DNA from 2 places in the Rhizobium sp. 768_B6_N1_8 genome. Region 1 is predicted to be linked to the other one. Evidence: riboswitches for the same ligand, from Rfam matches in the RefSeq annotation. Region 1 holds a riboswitch; the other holds the start of a gene.
What was found. A riboswitch is a leader RNA that binds a small molecule or an ion and turns the genes downstream of it on or off. The one in region 1 is predicted to bind cobalamin.

Region 1 (7,893 bases):
CGCACCAGCCATTGCTCGATCCTGTCCAGACGATGTTGCATCGTTCCCCTGCGCCGCGAGGCCCCTACCTCAGCATCGAATCCGTGATAGCGGCATCTCGCGCAAAGCTCAATGCGACATTCATGACCGGACGACGGATCATAGCGGCTCAGGCAGCCGGATTGAATGGTGACGGATGGGACGGAAGCAAGGTCGCCCCATCCGTCGAAATCCCGCTACACGCATCCACGTCGGTCAGATGCGCCAGTTCCATCTGGGCCTTGAGGCCAGCCGGTTGCCCGAGTTAAGCGCGATCGAAGGCGGCGCGATTTTGCTCGACGAAAGCCTCCACCGTCATTGGCGGCGTTCCCGTGAATTGCTCGATGACGTTGTTGGTCCCCGCAAAGACGCCGTTGCGGCAGTCCTCGGCAATGCACAGGAAGTGCTGGATGATGAAATCGTCAAGGCCGAAACTCTTCAGGCGCGCCGTATAGGCTTCGTCAGTCGCCGGCCGGTAGCCGATCTTGCGGCCGAGCACTTCGCTCATCCTTGCGGCGATCTCCGCCTCGCTGAGCTCCACCGGACCGAACAGCGGATAGATCTTGCCGGCGTGTTCGGCCGGGTTTTCCAGCATGGCCGCAATCAGCCGCGCCTGGTCCTCGCCAGCAACAGGCGCATGCCTCCCCTCGCCATAGGGCAGCTCGATCACGCCCTCATTGGCAATGACGTCGCTCACCCAGGGGAATGTCAGCCATTCGGAGAAGAAGGTCGGGCGGATATGGGCGGTCGGCACACCCGACCAGTCCAGTACGCGCTCGGCGACCCAATGGTTGCGGGCAGCATGGCTTTTCGCCACCTCGCGCGCCGAAATCTGCGACATGTTGACTATGAGCTCCAGTTTTGCCCGCCGTGCGGCATCGGCAAAATAGGCCGTCACATCGATGAGATCCGGGCGGATCGGATAGCAGAGATAGGCGGCATTCACGCCCGCGACCGCGCTGATGACGGCATCGTGGTCGGTGAGGTCCCCGACCACGACCTCCGCCCCCGCCTCGGCGAGTGCTTGAGAACGCGCATCTTCCCGATGCACGAGCGCACGCACCTTGTGGCCCTTTTCCAGGAGGATGCGGGTCGTATGCTTGCCGGTTTTGCCTGTGGCTCCGGTCACGAGATAGGTCTTGGACATGGTCTTCTCCAGTTGTGAAAAGGGCGCAGGATTGCGCCGGAGCGAACCACAAGGCTCGCCCGTTACAAATCGCCCGCCCTTGAAATTTAGATTACGAGTGACATCTAATTAGATGTTGGATACAATCTAAATTGTCAAGGTGCTGGAGACCGGAAATGCGAAAATCAAACGAGGAGGCGGCAAGGACGCGCCAGACCATCGTCGCCACCGCAGCCGACGAGATCAGGCGTTCGGGCGTTGCTGAAGCAAGCGTCGCCGACATCATGGCCGCTGCCGGCCTGACGCCGGGCGGCTTCTACCGCCACTTCGAAAGCAAGGATCATCTGGTCGCCGAAGCGCTGGAAAAGGCTGGAGATCAGGTCGCCGGAAGCATGCGCAAAGTGCGCGACGAGGCCAGCTTCGACGATGTCGTCAACGCCTATATCGAAGCCACCCGGGCCGGCGGCAAGGCCGTGCCCTCCTGCCCCATCTCCTCCCTCGGCAGCGAGCTCGCCCGCTCCGGCCCGGAGGCGCGAGAAGCGGCCACCAAAGTGATCGAGGACATGTTCTCCGTCTTCAGCTCCGGCCCCGCCGGTACCAAGGCCAGCCGCCGCAAGGGAATGGCCGCCTTCGCCATGCTGGTCGGCGCGCTGACGCTGGCGCGTATTGTGACCGATGAAGAGATGGCCGATGAGATTCTGGATGTAGCCCGGCAGAAGCTGCACCGGGCGGAGTGACCTGCCCATACGACACACTTGCGAATCTCATAAGTGTATGCTTATGTGTTGTCATGATGGAACACGACATTTTTCGCGCGCTCGCCGACCCGACCCGCCGCACGATCTTCGAGAAGCTGGCGAACGGCAGCATGAATGCCAGCGCGCTTCGCCAGGGCATGGATATCAGCCAGCCGGCCATGTCCCAGCATCTCGCCGTGCTGCGTTCGGCACGGCTTGTGCGCGAACAGAGGGAGGGCCGTTTCGTGAATTACGAGGTCGATCCCGAGGGGCTCACCCTCATCGCCCAATGGCTGGCGAAATATCGCGCCTACTGGCCAGCCCGCATCGATGCTCTCAAGCTCTTGCTGAAGGATATGGACCAATGAACGAGGTGAAGACCGAGATACAGACCAAGCAACAAACCGGCTTCGAACAGAGATACGAGCTGGATGCGCCGCCGGAAAAGGTCTGGCGGGCGATCAGCATTGCGGAATTCCGGGAGAAATGGCTGCCGAAGGAAGCGCTTGTCGATCCGCAATCGCTCGCGGAGACGCCGGGCAAGGAAATCCGCTACCGATTGCGCGACGATGCCCCACCCTATCTCGAAAGCACCGTCACCTTCACGATCGCCGCGAATGCATCCGGCGGAACCAGCCTGCGGATTGTCCACGAGCTGACTGATGCCACTTTCGAGCGTCTCACGAGATCGGTCGCCAACAGCAACAGCCAGACTATGATGCTCGCCGCCTGACGCGGCAGGCCTTCCCGCTTATCAATTCTGAAAGATTGGAGTTCGCCGATGCGCGAAGCGATGCAACTCGTCCCCATGGTCGTCGAACAATCCTCCCGAGGGGAGCGATCTTTCGACATCTATTCCCGCCTCTTGCGTGAGCGGATCATCTTTCTGAACGGCGAGATCAACGACGGCGTGTCCGCCCTCGTCTGCGCCCAGCTTCTGTTCCTGGAGGCAGAAAATCCCAAGAAGCCGATCAACCTCTACATCAATTCGCCGGGCGGCGTCGTGACCAGCGGTTTTGCCATGTACGACACGATGCGTTTCATCCGCGCGCCGGTGCACACGCTCTGCATGGGAACGGCCCGCTCGATGGGCTCCTTCCTGCTGATGGCCGGCCAGCCGGGAGAGCGATATGCCCTTCCGAATGCCAGCATCCTCATCCACCAGCCCCTCGGCGGCTTCCAGGGCCAGGCGTCCGATATGCTCATTCATGCCGAGGAAATCAGGAAGACGAAGCAGCTCATGACCAGCCTCTATGCCGAGCATTGCGGGCGATCCTATGAAGAGTTCGAGCAGGCGATGGATCGGGACCGCTTCATGAGGGCTGAAGAGGCCCTGGAATGGGGGCTGATCGACCGCATCCTGACGGATCGAGAGGATGTGGCAGAGGTAGGAGCGCAATAGCCATGCGCCCCGCCCTCGCCAGCCTAAACCTCAGCTACCGGCCTTCAATGCCGTATTGCAAAGGCTCCAATAGCCGCCGCCCTTCTGGATCCATTTCAGATCGTTGAGCGTGCCGGCATCCTTGTTGGCATGATAGCTGTCGACGCAGGTATGCAGCCGGCCCTTGGCAGGCGTTTCGCTGGCGTATTTCTTGTCGATCGCCTTCGGCATGGTCACGCCCTTGGGGGCCTTGACCGTCGGCTTTGCGGGCTCCTTGTCCGTCGTTGCGGCCACTGCCTTGTCATCGGCAGCATCTTCGGCGGCCGCATCCGCGCCACAGAACTTCGCCCGGAAGTCGTTCCACTTCATGTCCTTGGCCGAACCATCGGCCTTGGCCGTCTGATATTTGGCGCTGCATTCCTTCATGGTCAGCGCGGAGGCCGGAGAAACGAAGAAGGCGGCGGCAATCAACGCTCCGGCGGAAGCGGGCACAAGCAATCTCGCAATCATGGGATATCCTCGTGTTGGGGGCAGTTCACGGCATGCACGTCTTTGGGGCCCCAAATCTTTGAGACCCCAAGTCTTTGAAGCCTATGAAACGGTTCCATTGGGCGTTGCCGCATCGACGGCTTTCGGCAGATGCTCGGCAAGCAGCTTGGACACATCATCGGCATTGACGCCGAACTTGGCGGCGAGATCGCGCAGCTGATCGGACGACAAGGCCGCCTGGATCTGTTCCGCCGATACGGGAAGATTGTGGCCGGTGCCGATCCAGGATGAGACCTGCTCGCCGAGGCCCGCCGAATTGAGCTGGGAAACGATGCCCTGCAGCCCTCCGGCATTGTCGAATATTCTGGTTGCAACCGCGACGTAATCGACCTGCCTGCCGGCAAGCACATCAGAGAGAACACCGCCTAAACCGTCGAAAATACTCATGGTTGCTCCTCCACCCATCAGCGGATTCTACATTAGCATGAGGTAAAATTTCTGTCATTCCGGATTTGCGAAACGACAGCCTTCCCTCCGCAAACAATACTTCTCGCTGGCCCTGCTTGACGTTGCCCATGGTGACGTCCTAAGTCGGGGGAGACGGTTCCCCGAGGAGAACTTCGAGGGGATTAATAGGGAACACGGTGCGGACGACCCAAAAGGGACCAAGACCGTGGCTGCCCCCGCAACTGTAAGCGGATTGCCGGTTATATCCGGAATGAATGCCTCGTCGTTCATTCCAGGACATCACCGGCGAGCTGGTCACTCCAAGTGCCACTGCGCGCAAGCGCGGGAAGGCAGATGACCGGCTGACATCCGCGAGCCAGGAGACCTGCCGTCAATCGCAATCCAATCAGCCAGGCGGGGATGCCTGGACAAGGAGCAGATATGATTGACCTTATTTCCTGCCGCTTGCCGCACGCGATCCGTCCCGATTGGACCACCCGCCGCTAGCCCTCCTCCACGTTTGGCTCACGCATCTGCGCGCGCCGGCGTCTGCTGGCCCTTTTCCTTCCGATCGAGAGTTTCCAATGCGCCAGATTATTCCAGGCTTTTCCCTTGCGTTCGGGCTCGCCAGCCTTTGCCTGGCCGACCTTGCAGCACCCGCCTTCGCCGCCACCCAATATCCCCTCACCCTCAGCAATTGCGGCCAGCAAGTCACCTTCGAGAAGGCACCGGCCAAGATCGTTTCGATCGGCCAGGGCATGACCGAAGTGCTCCTCTCGCTCGGCCTTGCCGACAAGATCGCCGGCACCGCCGTCTGGGTCGGCCCGGTCCTGCCGCAATATGCCGAGGCCAACAGCAAGATCAGACGCCTGGCCGACAACGACCCGAGCTTCGAATCCGTCGTCGGTGCCGAGCCCGATCTGGTGGCTGCCGAATTCGAATGGCATGTCGGCGCCCAAGGCTCCGTCGGCAAGCGCGAGCAATTCAAAGACCTCGGCATCAACACCTATATCGCGCCGGCCGATTGCGTCGCCAAGATCAACACCGATGGCGGAGACGGCGTGCGCAAGGAGCTGTTCACGATGGACCTGATCTATCAGGAAATCGCCGAACTCTCCGAAATCTTCGACGTGAAGGACCGGGGCGATAAACTGATCGCCGACCTGAAGAAGCGCGAGGCCGCGGCCGTTGCCTCCGTTTCAGGCGCGGCAGCCAAGAACCTGCCCGTCGTCTTCTGGTTCTCCAGCAAGGAGGTGAAAGGCGATGCCTTCATCGCCGGCAAGAACAGCGCGCCGGCCTATATCCTGAAGACGCTCGGCGCAAAGAACGTCGTGACGACTGAAGAGGAATGGCCCCTCGTCGGCTGGGAAACGATTGCGCAGGCCAATCCCGCCGTCATCGTCATCGCCACCATGGACCGCCGCCGCTATGCCGCCGACGATCCCAAGGTGAAGGTGGATTTCCTGGAAAACGATCCGGTCACAAGGGAGCTCGATGCCGTCAAAAACAAGCGCTTCATCATGATGGACGCGCAGTCGATGAACCCGACGATCCGCACGATCGACGGCATCGAAATCCTGGCAAAGGGCATCGCCGCCTCCGGTCTGGCGCAGTGAGCCAGGCTGCCTTGCCACAGAGGAAATGGTGGGCGCTTGCCGCGCTCACCATCGCCGCCTTCCTCCTGCTCGGCCTGATGGTCAGCCTCGCCGTATCGATCGGCGAGATATCGATCCCGCTCGCCACCACGGCAAAGGCGGTTTCCAACCGCCTGTTCGGCACGGCATTCGAACTCAGCCGCATCCACCAGGGCATTGTCTGGGATTACCGCCTCAGCCGCGCGCTGGTGGCGGCAAGCGCCGGGGCGTCGCTCGCGCTTTGCGGCGTGGTGCTGCAGGCCCTGCTGCGCAATCCGCTCGCCGAACCTTATGTGCTCGGCATTTCCGCCGGCGCCTCCACCGGCGCCGTCTGCGTCATGATCTTAGGCCTCGGCTATGGCGTGCTCGGCCTCTCCGGCGGCGCCTTCATCGGCGCCGTCATCGCCTTTCTTCTGGTCGGCATTCTGGCGGCGGGCGCGGGCGGCACCAGCGAGCGCATCATTCTCTGCGGCGTGGCGGGCTCGCAGCTCTTCAACGCGCTGACCTCCTATATCGTCACCACCTCGGCCAATGCCGAACAGGCGCGCGGCGTACTCTTCTGGCTCTTAGGGTCGCTCAGTGGCGTGCGCTGGCCGGATGTCTATCTCTCCGTGCCGATCGCGCTGACAGGCTTCGTCGTCTGTCTTGCCCATGCGCGCGCGCTCGATGCCTTCGCCTTCGGCACGGATGCCGCAGCCTCCCTCGGCATCGCCGTGCGCCGCGTGCAGTTCACCCTGCTCGGCGTGACAGCGGCGATGACGGCAGGCGTGGTCAGCATGGTCGGTTCCATCGGCTTCGTCGGTCTCGTCATTCCCCATGCCGCCCGCTTCCTCGTCGGCCCCGCGCATGGCCGCCTGCTGCCGGCGACTGCGCTTGGCGGAGCGATCTTCATGGTCGGCGCCGACATCGTCTCGCGCATCATCATTCCCCAGCAGATCCTGCCTATCGGCGTCGTCACCGCGCTCTTCGGCGCACCGGCCTTCGCCATCATCCTCTATCGCGTGCGGAGAAGCGCATGAGCATATCAGTCGACAAGGTCACCTATGCCGCCGGCAATACCATCATCGTCAATGGCATCAGCATATCGGTCGAAAGGGGCAAGGTGCTCGGCCTGCTCGGGCCGAACGGCTCCGGCAAATCGAGCCTGCTGCGCCTGATCTGCCGGCTGCGGCAGGTCAAAAGCGGCATCATCCGCCTTGGCGACGACGATGTCTCCGGCCTCACGCGCTGCCCTTGCCCGCCGCATCGCCTTCGTCGAACAGCAGTCGACGACCGACACGCAGCTCACCGTGCGCGATATCGTCCGCCTCGGCCGCACGCCGCATCGCGGCCTCATCTCCTCCTGGGGACCCGATGACGATGCCGCCGTTGCGGAAGCGCTCGCCCGCGTCGACATGGGCGAGCGCGCCGGCCAGCTGTGGCAGACACTGTCAGGCGGCGAACGCCAGCGCGTGCATATCGCCAGAGCGCTCGCCCAGACGCCAAGCGAACTCCTGCTCGACGAACCGACCAACCATCTCGATATCCAGCACCAGCTCGATATCCTGGCGCTGGTCGCCAAACTCGGCCTCACCTCCATCATCGCGCTCCACGATCTCAATCTGGCGGCGATGTTCTGCGATCATCTGGCCGTGCTGCAGAAGGGCGAGGTCGTGGCCGCAGGCACGCCCGAGGAGGTGCTCACCGAAGCCTTGATCGCCCGCGTCTTCGGCGTGCGCGCCCATATCGAAAGATCGGCCGTGCATGGCCGCACACATATCCAGTATCGGATGGGCTGAGAGATGGATGGCGTAAATTTCGATCTGAAGGAAGAGATCCGCGACTACTGGTCGAAACGTTCGGAAACCTTCGACCTCGCCTTCGGCCACAAGATCGCCCCCGGCCCGGAGGCCGATGCCTGGCAGAAGCCGATCCGCGATGCCCTCGGCCCTGAGCCCAAGCGCGTGCTGGAACTTGCCTGCGGCACTGGCGAAGTGACCCGCCTGATCCACGATCTCGGCCATGACGTCACCGCGCTCGATTTCTCCGAAGCGATGCTGAAGGTTGCCCGCGCCAAACACG
Region 2 (7,893 bases), 710 kb from region 1:
TCGTCGTCGGCGGCGAAAATGCCGGCTTCTGTGAGGAGCTTGAGCAGTCCGAAGCCAAGATGGTGGACAATATCCGCTACCTGCAGGACCGCCGCAACGAACTGCGCCAGGGTGGTGCCGATCCGGCCCGCGAGGGGCTGATGGCCGCACTCGAAGACAATGGCTGCAACAGCGACAGCTTTAGCGAACCTGCGCAAGGCGATGCCTATGCCCCGGCTCCTTCCATCGAGGAGCAGGCCATGCGCGGCGACACCTTCATTCCGCTTGGCGGCGGCGAGCGTTACGGCCTGCCGCGGGCGGAAATGCTTTCGCCCGTCAGCACCATCTGCGTACGCACCTGCGACGGTGGCTTCTTCCCGATCAGCAACAATGCCACCTCGGTCGATTTCGGCCGCGATGCCGCGACCTGCGCCAAGATGTGCCCTGATGTGGAGACGGAGCTCTATTACCGCGACATCTCCAGCGCCGAAGCCTCGAACATGATCTCGACGGCAACGGGCACCCCCTATGGCGCGATGAAGAATGCCTTCGCCTACAAGACCCGCGCACCCGGCGAAAAATCCGCCTGCTCCTGCAATCTGACCGCCTATTACGAGGAAATGCGCAAGAGCCAGGCAGCCTATGCGCCGGCGCCTGAGCCGAAGGGTTCGATCACCACGATCCATACAGACGCACCGAAGGCTGTGAGCGCCCCGCCCGCCCCGCAGGCGCAGGTGCCGGATCGTCCCTACGACCCCGCCAGCAACAAGGTGCGCCAGGTTGGCCCGCAATTCCTGGCCGGCGATCAGGGCAAGATCGATCTCACCAATCCGGCGACATCAGGCCCGCAGCCCCAACAACAGCAATAACCACGATATCGGCAGTCGAAATCGCATCTTCAGTTTGACGAGCGATGCTCCCGGAAGGCTGCCGCCAGTGTGCGCAGCGCCGCACGCGACTTGGCATCCGTCAGTGTCGAATGCAGCACGACCTCGGAGGATGGCAGCGCTGGCAGGCCGAAGCGCTCGCTGACCTCGATCGTGCCGACGGGCGCCAGACGATGGGAGAAGGTCGAGACGGCAAGCCCGGCTGAAACGGCTGCTGTCACAGCCGAAGAGCCTCCGCCGAGGAAGACTTCCGCCCAGGGAATACCGGCCGCATCGAGCGCCCGGGTGCAGACATCCCGCACCTTGCAGTTGGGCGACAGTGCTGCAAGACGCAGCGGTTCGCCGTGGCGATATTCGAATTGCGGCGTTGCAAACCAGCCGAAATGCTCTGGTGCCAGAACCTCGCCATCGCGCCGGTCCTCATCCCGACGGACGATCGCCGCATCCAGGTCGCCGCGATCGAAGGCGGCGAGCAACTCGCAGGAATTGTCGAGCCGCACCTCGATCGTCAACCCCGGGTCATGGGCATTGAGGCGCGCAAGCAGCGTCGGCACTTCCGGGCCGGCGACATGGGCCGCAATGCCCAGCCTGAAATGACGGCGCGACGAGGAAAGTGCCGCGACCGCACGGTCATGGGCGGCGAGGAATTCCCGTGCGGCATCAAGAAATACCGCCCCCTGTGCCGAAAGCCGCACCAGCCGCGGCGTGCGTTCGATCAGCCGATGGCCGAGCCGCTCCTCCAGCCGTTTGAGCTTGACGCTAATCGCCCCTTGCGTGCTGCCGAGCTCATTGGCGGCGCGGGTGAAGCTCTTGTTCTCGGCGATCGTCACGAAAGCCTGAACGGAATCGACATCGAGCATGGTCATTGGATCTATCCGAAATTGTTGTGTCTGAAATAGTCAATCATCCAATTCTGTAATGATCAAGCTCTGCTTATGCTGACGCAAATGGACGACAACGGATGTCACCCTTGTAAGTCTCAACGTCGAAAGGCCAAAGCATGACCTCTGCCTCACCTCAATCCTCACGTATCAGAGGCATCGTCGCCCTGATGGCGGCCTGCCTCTCCTCACTGATGTTCGGCCTTGAAATATCGAGCGTACCGGCAATCCTGCCGACGCTGGAAAAGGTGCTGCATGCCGATTTCAGCGCGCTGCAATGGATCATGAATGCCTATACGATCGCCGTGACGACGGTGCTGATGGCCGCAGGCACATTAGCCGATCGCTACGGCCGCAAGCGCGTCTTCCTGATCGGCATTGCCGCCTTTGGCCTCACCTCGCTGATTGCCGGCCTTGCTCAGGATGTTTCGCTGCTAATCGTTGCTCGCTTTCTGCAGGGTATGAGCGGCGGCGTGATGCTGATCTGCCAGGTGGCCGTCCTCTCCCATCAATTCCCGGAGGGCAGAGCCCGCAGCATGGCCTTCGGCTGGTGGGGCATCATCTTCGGGATCGGCCTCGGCTTTGGCCCGATCATAGGCGTTGCGATCGTAGCAGCCGCCGGCTGGCAATGGGTCTTCCTCATCCATGCCGTGCTGGCAGCCATGACGGTGGCCCTTGCCGTAACGGGCGTTGAGGAATCGCGTGACCCCGCTGCAGGACGGCTCGATATCGCCGGCATCGCCACCCTTTCGCTGGCGGTCTTCTGCCTCGCTTTCTTCATCACCCAGGGTCCGGCTCTCGGCTTTGCCAGCCCTGCCGCGCTTGCCACTATCGGACTTTCCGCGGCAAGCCTCATCGCCTTCATCTTCGCCGAGAGGCTGAACCCGCGACCGATGTTCGATGCCTCGGTCTTCGGCATCCGCGCCTTCTCGGGCGCCATCATCGGCTCGGCTGCCATGAATATCAGCTTCTGGCCCTTCATGATCTATCTGCCGATCTGGTATGAAGCCGGTCTCGGTTATGGCAGTGTGGCCGCGGGTCTGGCGCTGCTTGCCTATACGCTGCCGACGCTCGTCGTACCGCCGCTCGCCGAACGGCTCATGCTGCGCTATCGGCCGGGCATCATCATTCCCGGCGGCCTTTTCACCATCGGGCTCGGCTTCCTGCTGATGAAATCAGGCAGTGCCGCCGCCGCGCCAAGCTGGCTGACGATGCTGCCCGGCGCGCTGCTTGCCGGCATCGGGCTTGGCTTCACCAACACTCCGGTCACCAATACGACGACAGGCGCTGTCTCCAGCGATCGCGCCGGCATGGCTTCCGGCATCGACATGAGCGCCCGGATGATCTCGCTCGCCATCAACATCGCCGTCATGGGCTTCATCCTGTTCAGCGGCGTGCTCTCCCACCTCAAGAGCACCTTGCCAACCTCGACGGATGCCGGCGACCTGCGCCTGCTCGCCGAACGGATCTCCGCCGGCAACATCGCCTCCCTGCCAGACATTCCGGCCGGGACGGCGCATGATGCGCTCGTCGCAGGCTTCGGCGGCGTCATGCTCTATGGCGCGATCGGCGTCTGGCTTCTCGCCGCCGCAAGCTTCCTCGTCTTCGCCCATTGGAAGACACCGGCCTGTGCCAGGGATTGCGGCACCCAGCCGGCAGCATGATGCACACCCGCGCCGGCTCAGACCGGCGCGGCCTCGCTTTCCACCTGCCCCCAGCCGTCATGGAAAACCAGCTCTTCCAGCGCCATCCGCTGCCGCCAGCCTTTGACCGCCAGTTCCGGCTTATCATAGAGCCGGTCGACGAAGCCGGCGCAGAGCCAGGCTACCACCTCGATATGATTGGGAATGCCGAGGATCTCCTTCAGGTCACCCTCGCGAAAAATGCTGACCCAGCCGATGCCCACCCCTTCGGCTCGTGCCGCAAGCCACAGGTTCTGGATGGCGCAGACGGTGGAATAGCTGTCCATGCGCGGATTATGTGTGCGCCCCAGCACCACGCTGCCGCTGCGGGTTGGATCGCAGGTCACGCAGATGCCGAGCGGCGCCTGGACAATGCCTTCGAGCTTCAGCGAACGGTATTGCTCCTGCCGCTCGCCGTCGAACATGCGGGTCGCTTCCTCATTCGCCTTGAGGAAGGCATCGCGTACCCGCGCCCTCACCTCGACGCTCTTCACCAGAATGAAATTCCACGGCTGCATGAAGCCGACCGAGGGCGCGTGATGCGCGGCGGTCAAAAGACGCGTCACCAGATCATCCGGCAAGGGATCGGGCAGGAACTGGCTGCGCACGTCACGCCGCGTCATGATCGCGTGATAGACGGCCTCGCGTTCGGCCGCAGAAAAGCTGGATGCCGGGCAAACGGCATCATCAATGGGTCGCATCGTCAAATCCCCAACAACGCAACCGCCCGCCGTCCGCGCGGGTTGGGTCTATCTTGCCAGGCCGGTCTTCTGACTTGGCGTCATCCGCTTGGCCGCCGCCTTCCCGGCCTTGCGGCCAGTGGCATTCTATGCGGCAAGCGTCGGCCTTACAGCGTTGGGCACGTTCCGGTCTTGCACCGGATTCCCGATTCTCCCGCTTGTGAAAGCGGGCACCTGACGGGTGATCTATGGCGCGGAAACGGCATGGCGGCAAGCTGCATGCGACATTCATTTCGTGGACAGGCTGAAAATGCTGGCCTAGAACGAGACCCGACGCCGCTGGCGCCGAATCCCCTCTCATTGCCTTCCGGTTGCCCGTGTCCCGCCTAACACCAATGATCCTTGCAGTCGCCCTGTTCATGGAACAGATGGATTCGACCGTGATCGCCACCAGCCTGCCGGCGATTGCTGCCGATATAGGCACTTCGCCGATCGCGCTGAAACTTGCGGTAACGAGCTACCTCGTGGCGCTCGCAATCTTCATTCCGATCAGCGGCTGGATGTCGGATCGCTTCGGTGCACGAAACATCTTCCGCCTAGCGATCTTCGTTTTCATGGTTGGCTCGGTCGCCTGCGCATTCTCCAATTCTATCGCCGCCTTCGTCATTTCCCGCCTCATCCAGGGTGCCGGCGGCTCGATGATGACGCCGGTCGGGCGATTGCTCCTGGTGCGCGGCACGCCACGTCACCAGTTGGTGAATGCCATGGCATGGCTGACCATTCCCGCGCTGATCGGCCCGATCATGGGGCCGCCGATCGGCGGCTTCCTGACGACCTATCTCAGCTGGCACTGGATCTTCTGGATCAATGTGCCGATAGGCATTATCGGCATCGTCCTCGTCACCCGTTTCCTGCCGGCCGTCGAGCCGCGCAGCCCGAAGCCGATGGATTTTCCGGGCTTCTTCCTGTCGGGCATCGGCTTTGCCGGTTTCGTCTTCGGGCTCTCGGTCATCAGCCTGCCCGCCGTTCCCGTCATCTACGGCTATGTCACTGTGGCCGTCGGCGTCCTCTCCGGCATTCTCTATCTCGTGCATGCCAGGCGCACCCCGCATCCGCTGCTCGATCCCAAGATGTTTCGTTACCCGATGTTCCGGGCGGCAATCCTCGGCGCCTCGAATTTCCGCATGGGGCTCGGCGCGCTGCCCTTCCTCATGCCGCTGATGCTGCAACTCGGCTTCGGCCTGACGCCGCTGCAGTCAGGCTCGATAACGTTCATCAGCGCTCTTGGCTCCATGGGCTCGAAATTTGCAGCCACCCGCACGTATAACGCCTTCGGCTTCCGCAACGTCATTGCGCTGACGACCTTCCTCGCGGCGATCTTCCTCGGCGTGAACGGCTTCTTCACTGCCGAAACGCCGATGTATGTCATCATGGGCTATCTTCTTGTCGGCGGCCTCCTGCGCTCCATGGCCTTTTCCGGGGTCAACGCCATGGCCTTCGGCGATGTGGACGAGGCCGACAGCAGTCAGGCGACCGCCATCAATGCGGTGGCGCAGCGCATCTCCATGGCCATGGGTGTTGCCGTCGCCGGCACGATCCTGGAAATCTCCTCGAGCTTCCACGGCGGCAAGCTTTTGGTCTCGGATTTTCATATCGCCTTCTTCATCGTGGCGGCGATATCAGCACTTGCCTGCATCACTTTCCTGCGCCTGCCTGCCAATGCCGGCGAGGAGCTGACGACACGCCGCCACAAGAACAGACATGCCGAGACGGCAGAACCGGAAGAGGCCCAGGGACAGGCAATAGCGGAGAGCCGCTGAAAACTTCACGGATCTGTCGTTTTTCCTCACAGATTCTACGTGACAATTCCGATCGGCATGGCTACATAAGCCGCATGTCGATTTCGTCCGTTTACGCATCGCGATTTTATTCGTACCGCTACTTCCAGCGGATGCGGGTCTGTGCGTAACCGAAACTAACGCGACGACAACCCGAACAGCCGCTAGTCAACCTGGCGGCTTTTTTGTTCCGCCACGGTATGACCAAACAGGAGAGCATACCGTGACTGACACTATTGATGATCTGCGCATCGTCGAGATCACCCCGCTGACCAAGCCTGCCGATATCCTTTCGGAAATCCCGCGTGACGCCTCCGTTACCAAGACAGTAACCAGCACGCGCGACACGATCCACAATATCCTGACCGGTCAGGACGACCGGCAGCTCGTCATCATCGGCCCCTGCTCGATCCACGATCCGGCAGCCGCCCGCGAATACGCATCCCGTCTCGTCGAGCAGCGACGACGCTTGTCTGGCGATCTCGAAATCGTCATGCGCGTCTATTTCGAAAAGCCCCGCACCACCGTCGGCTGGAAGGGCCTGATGAACGATCCGCATCTTGACGGCAGCTACCGCATCGAGGAAGGCCTGCGCCTCGCGCGGCGCCTGCTGCTCGACATCAACGCCATGGGCCTGCCGGCCGGTTGCGAATTCCTCGATACGATCACGCCGCAATATATTGCCGATCTCGTCAGCTACGGCGCCATCGGCGCGCGCACGACCGAAAGTCAGATCCACCGCCAGCTCGCCTCGGGTCTCTCCTGCCCGATTGGCTTCAAGAATGGCACGGATGGTAGCGCGCGCATCGCACTCGATGCGATCATGGCCGCCTCCCAGCCGCACCATTTCCCGGCTGTGACCAAGGACGGACAGGCAGCGATTGCCTCGACGCGCGGCAACGAGGACTGCCACATCATCCTGCGTGGCGGCAAACGGCCGAACTATGAGGCAGCTGACGTGCAGGCTGTCATCGTCGAAGCCGTCAAGCTCGGCGTCGACCCGCGCATGCTGATCGATGCCAGCCACGCGAACAGCAACAAGGATCCGATGAACCAGCCGAAGGTCGTCCATGACGTCGCCGGCCAGATTCTTGCCGGCAACCACCACATCAAGGGCATGATGATCGAGAGCAACCTCGTCGCCGGCCGCCAGGATCTCGTTCCCGGCAAGCCGCTCGTCTACGGCCAGTCCATCACCGATGGCTGCATCGGCTGGGATACGTCCGTCGAGGTGCTCGAGGATCTGGCCAAGGCCGTCCGCGACCGCCGCAAGGCAGCCGTCGCAGCCTGAGTGGCCGCATCAGTCGCGGCGGGGCAAGCCCCGCCGCGTCATCTTCAATGATGATGATCAGGCCTTGGCCGGAAAATACCGCACATAAGCGAATTCCTCGCCATCCGGCGACCAGTTCGGCACGTTGATCGTGCCCTGCCCGCCGAAGAGCTCGAACAGCTCCGTCAGGTTGCCGCCGTCCATGTCCATCATCCTGAGCCTGACACTAAGATCGCGCGGATGGTCGAAGATATCGGGGTCGTAGGAGAGGATCAGCACCTTGTCATTGTTGGGCGACGGATGGGCGAACCAGTTGCCGTAATTGTCTGATGTCACCTGCTGGAGACCTGTGCCATCGGGGTGGATGCGCCAGATCTGCATCAGGCCGGTGCGGCTGGAGTTGAAATAGATCCACTGCCCGTCGGCCGACCAGTCAGGCCCATCATTGCGGCCTTCTCCATGCGTCAGCCGTTTCTCCTCGCCGCCTTTGACCGAGATCGTGTAGATATCGAAGACGTCGTTGCGGATGCCGCAATAGGCAAGCTCGCGCCCATCAGGTGACCAGCCATGCCAGTAGGACGGCAGGTTCTTGGTGATCAGCCGCGGCTTGCCGCCCTCGATCGGCAGGATGTAGATCGCCGACTTGCCGAACTCGGTCTTGTCGGAAATGACGATC

Region 2: it holds a riboswitch for cobalamin, as region 1 does, so the genes downstream of both, bluB (5,6-dimethylbenzimidazole synthase) here and AB8B33_RS13130 (ABC transporter substrate-binding protein) in region 1, are expected to answer to the same signal.

The regions. Positions count from the first base shown of each region.
Region 1 is NZ_JBPWPV010000001.1:2,535,263-2,543,155, forward strand. Features, by position in the region: gene AB8B33_RS13090 (hypothetical protein) at 1-41, opposite strand, end outside; gene AB8B33_RS13095 (NmrA family NAD(P)-binding protein) at 284-1,165, opposite strand; gene AB8B33_RS13100 (TetR/AcrR family transcriptional regulator) at 1,321-1,881, shown strand; gene AB8B33_RS13105 (ArsR/SmtB family transcription factor) at 1,935-2,249, shown strand; gene AB8B33_RS13110 (hypothetical protein) at 2,246-2,614, shown strand; gene AB8B33_RS13115 (ATP-dependent Clp protease proteolytic subunit) at 2,663-3,283, shown strand; gene AB8B33_RS13120 (hypothetical protein) at 3,314-3,772, opposite strand; gene AB8B33_RS13125 (YidB family protein) at 3,854-4,198, opposite strand; cobalamin riboswitch at 4,336-4,605, shown strand; gene AB8B33_RS13130 (ABC transporter substrate-binding protein) at 4,783-5,814, shown strand; gene AB8B33_RS13135 (FecCD family ABC transporter permease) at 5,826-6,851, shown strand; partial or broken gene AB8B33_RS13140 (ABC transporter ATP-binding protein) at 6,848-7,610, shown strand; gene AB8B33_RS13145 (class I SAM-dependent methyltransferase) at 7,614-7,893, shown strand, end outside.
Region 2 is NZ_JBPWPV010000001.1:1,824,102-1,831,994, forward strand. Features, by position in the region: gene AB8B33_RS09265 (DUF2865 domain-containing protein) at 1-848, shown strand, start outside; gene AB8B33_RS09270 (LysR family transcriptional regulator) at 878-1,732, opposite strand; gene AB8B33_RS09275 (MFS transporter) at 1,867-3,411, shown strand; gene bluB (5,6-dimethylbenzimidazole synthase) at 3,429-4,130, opposite strand; cobalamin riboswitch at 4,173-4,362, opposite strand; gene AB8B33_RS09285 (DHA2 family efflux MFS transporter permease subunit) at 4,505-5,929, shown strand; gene AB8B33_RS09290 (3-deoxy-7-phosphoheptulonate synthase) at 6,171-7,238, shown strand; gene AB8B33_RS09295 (TolB family protein) at 7,296-7,893, opposite strand, start outside.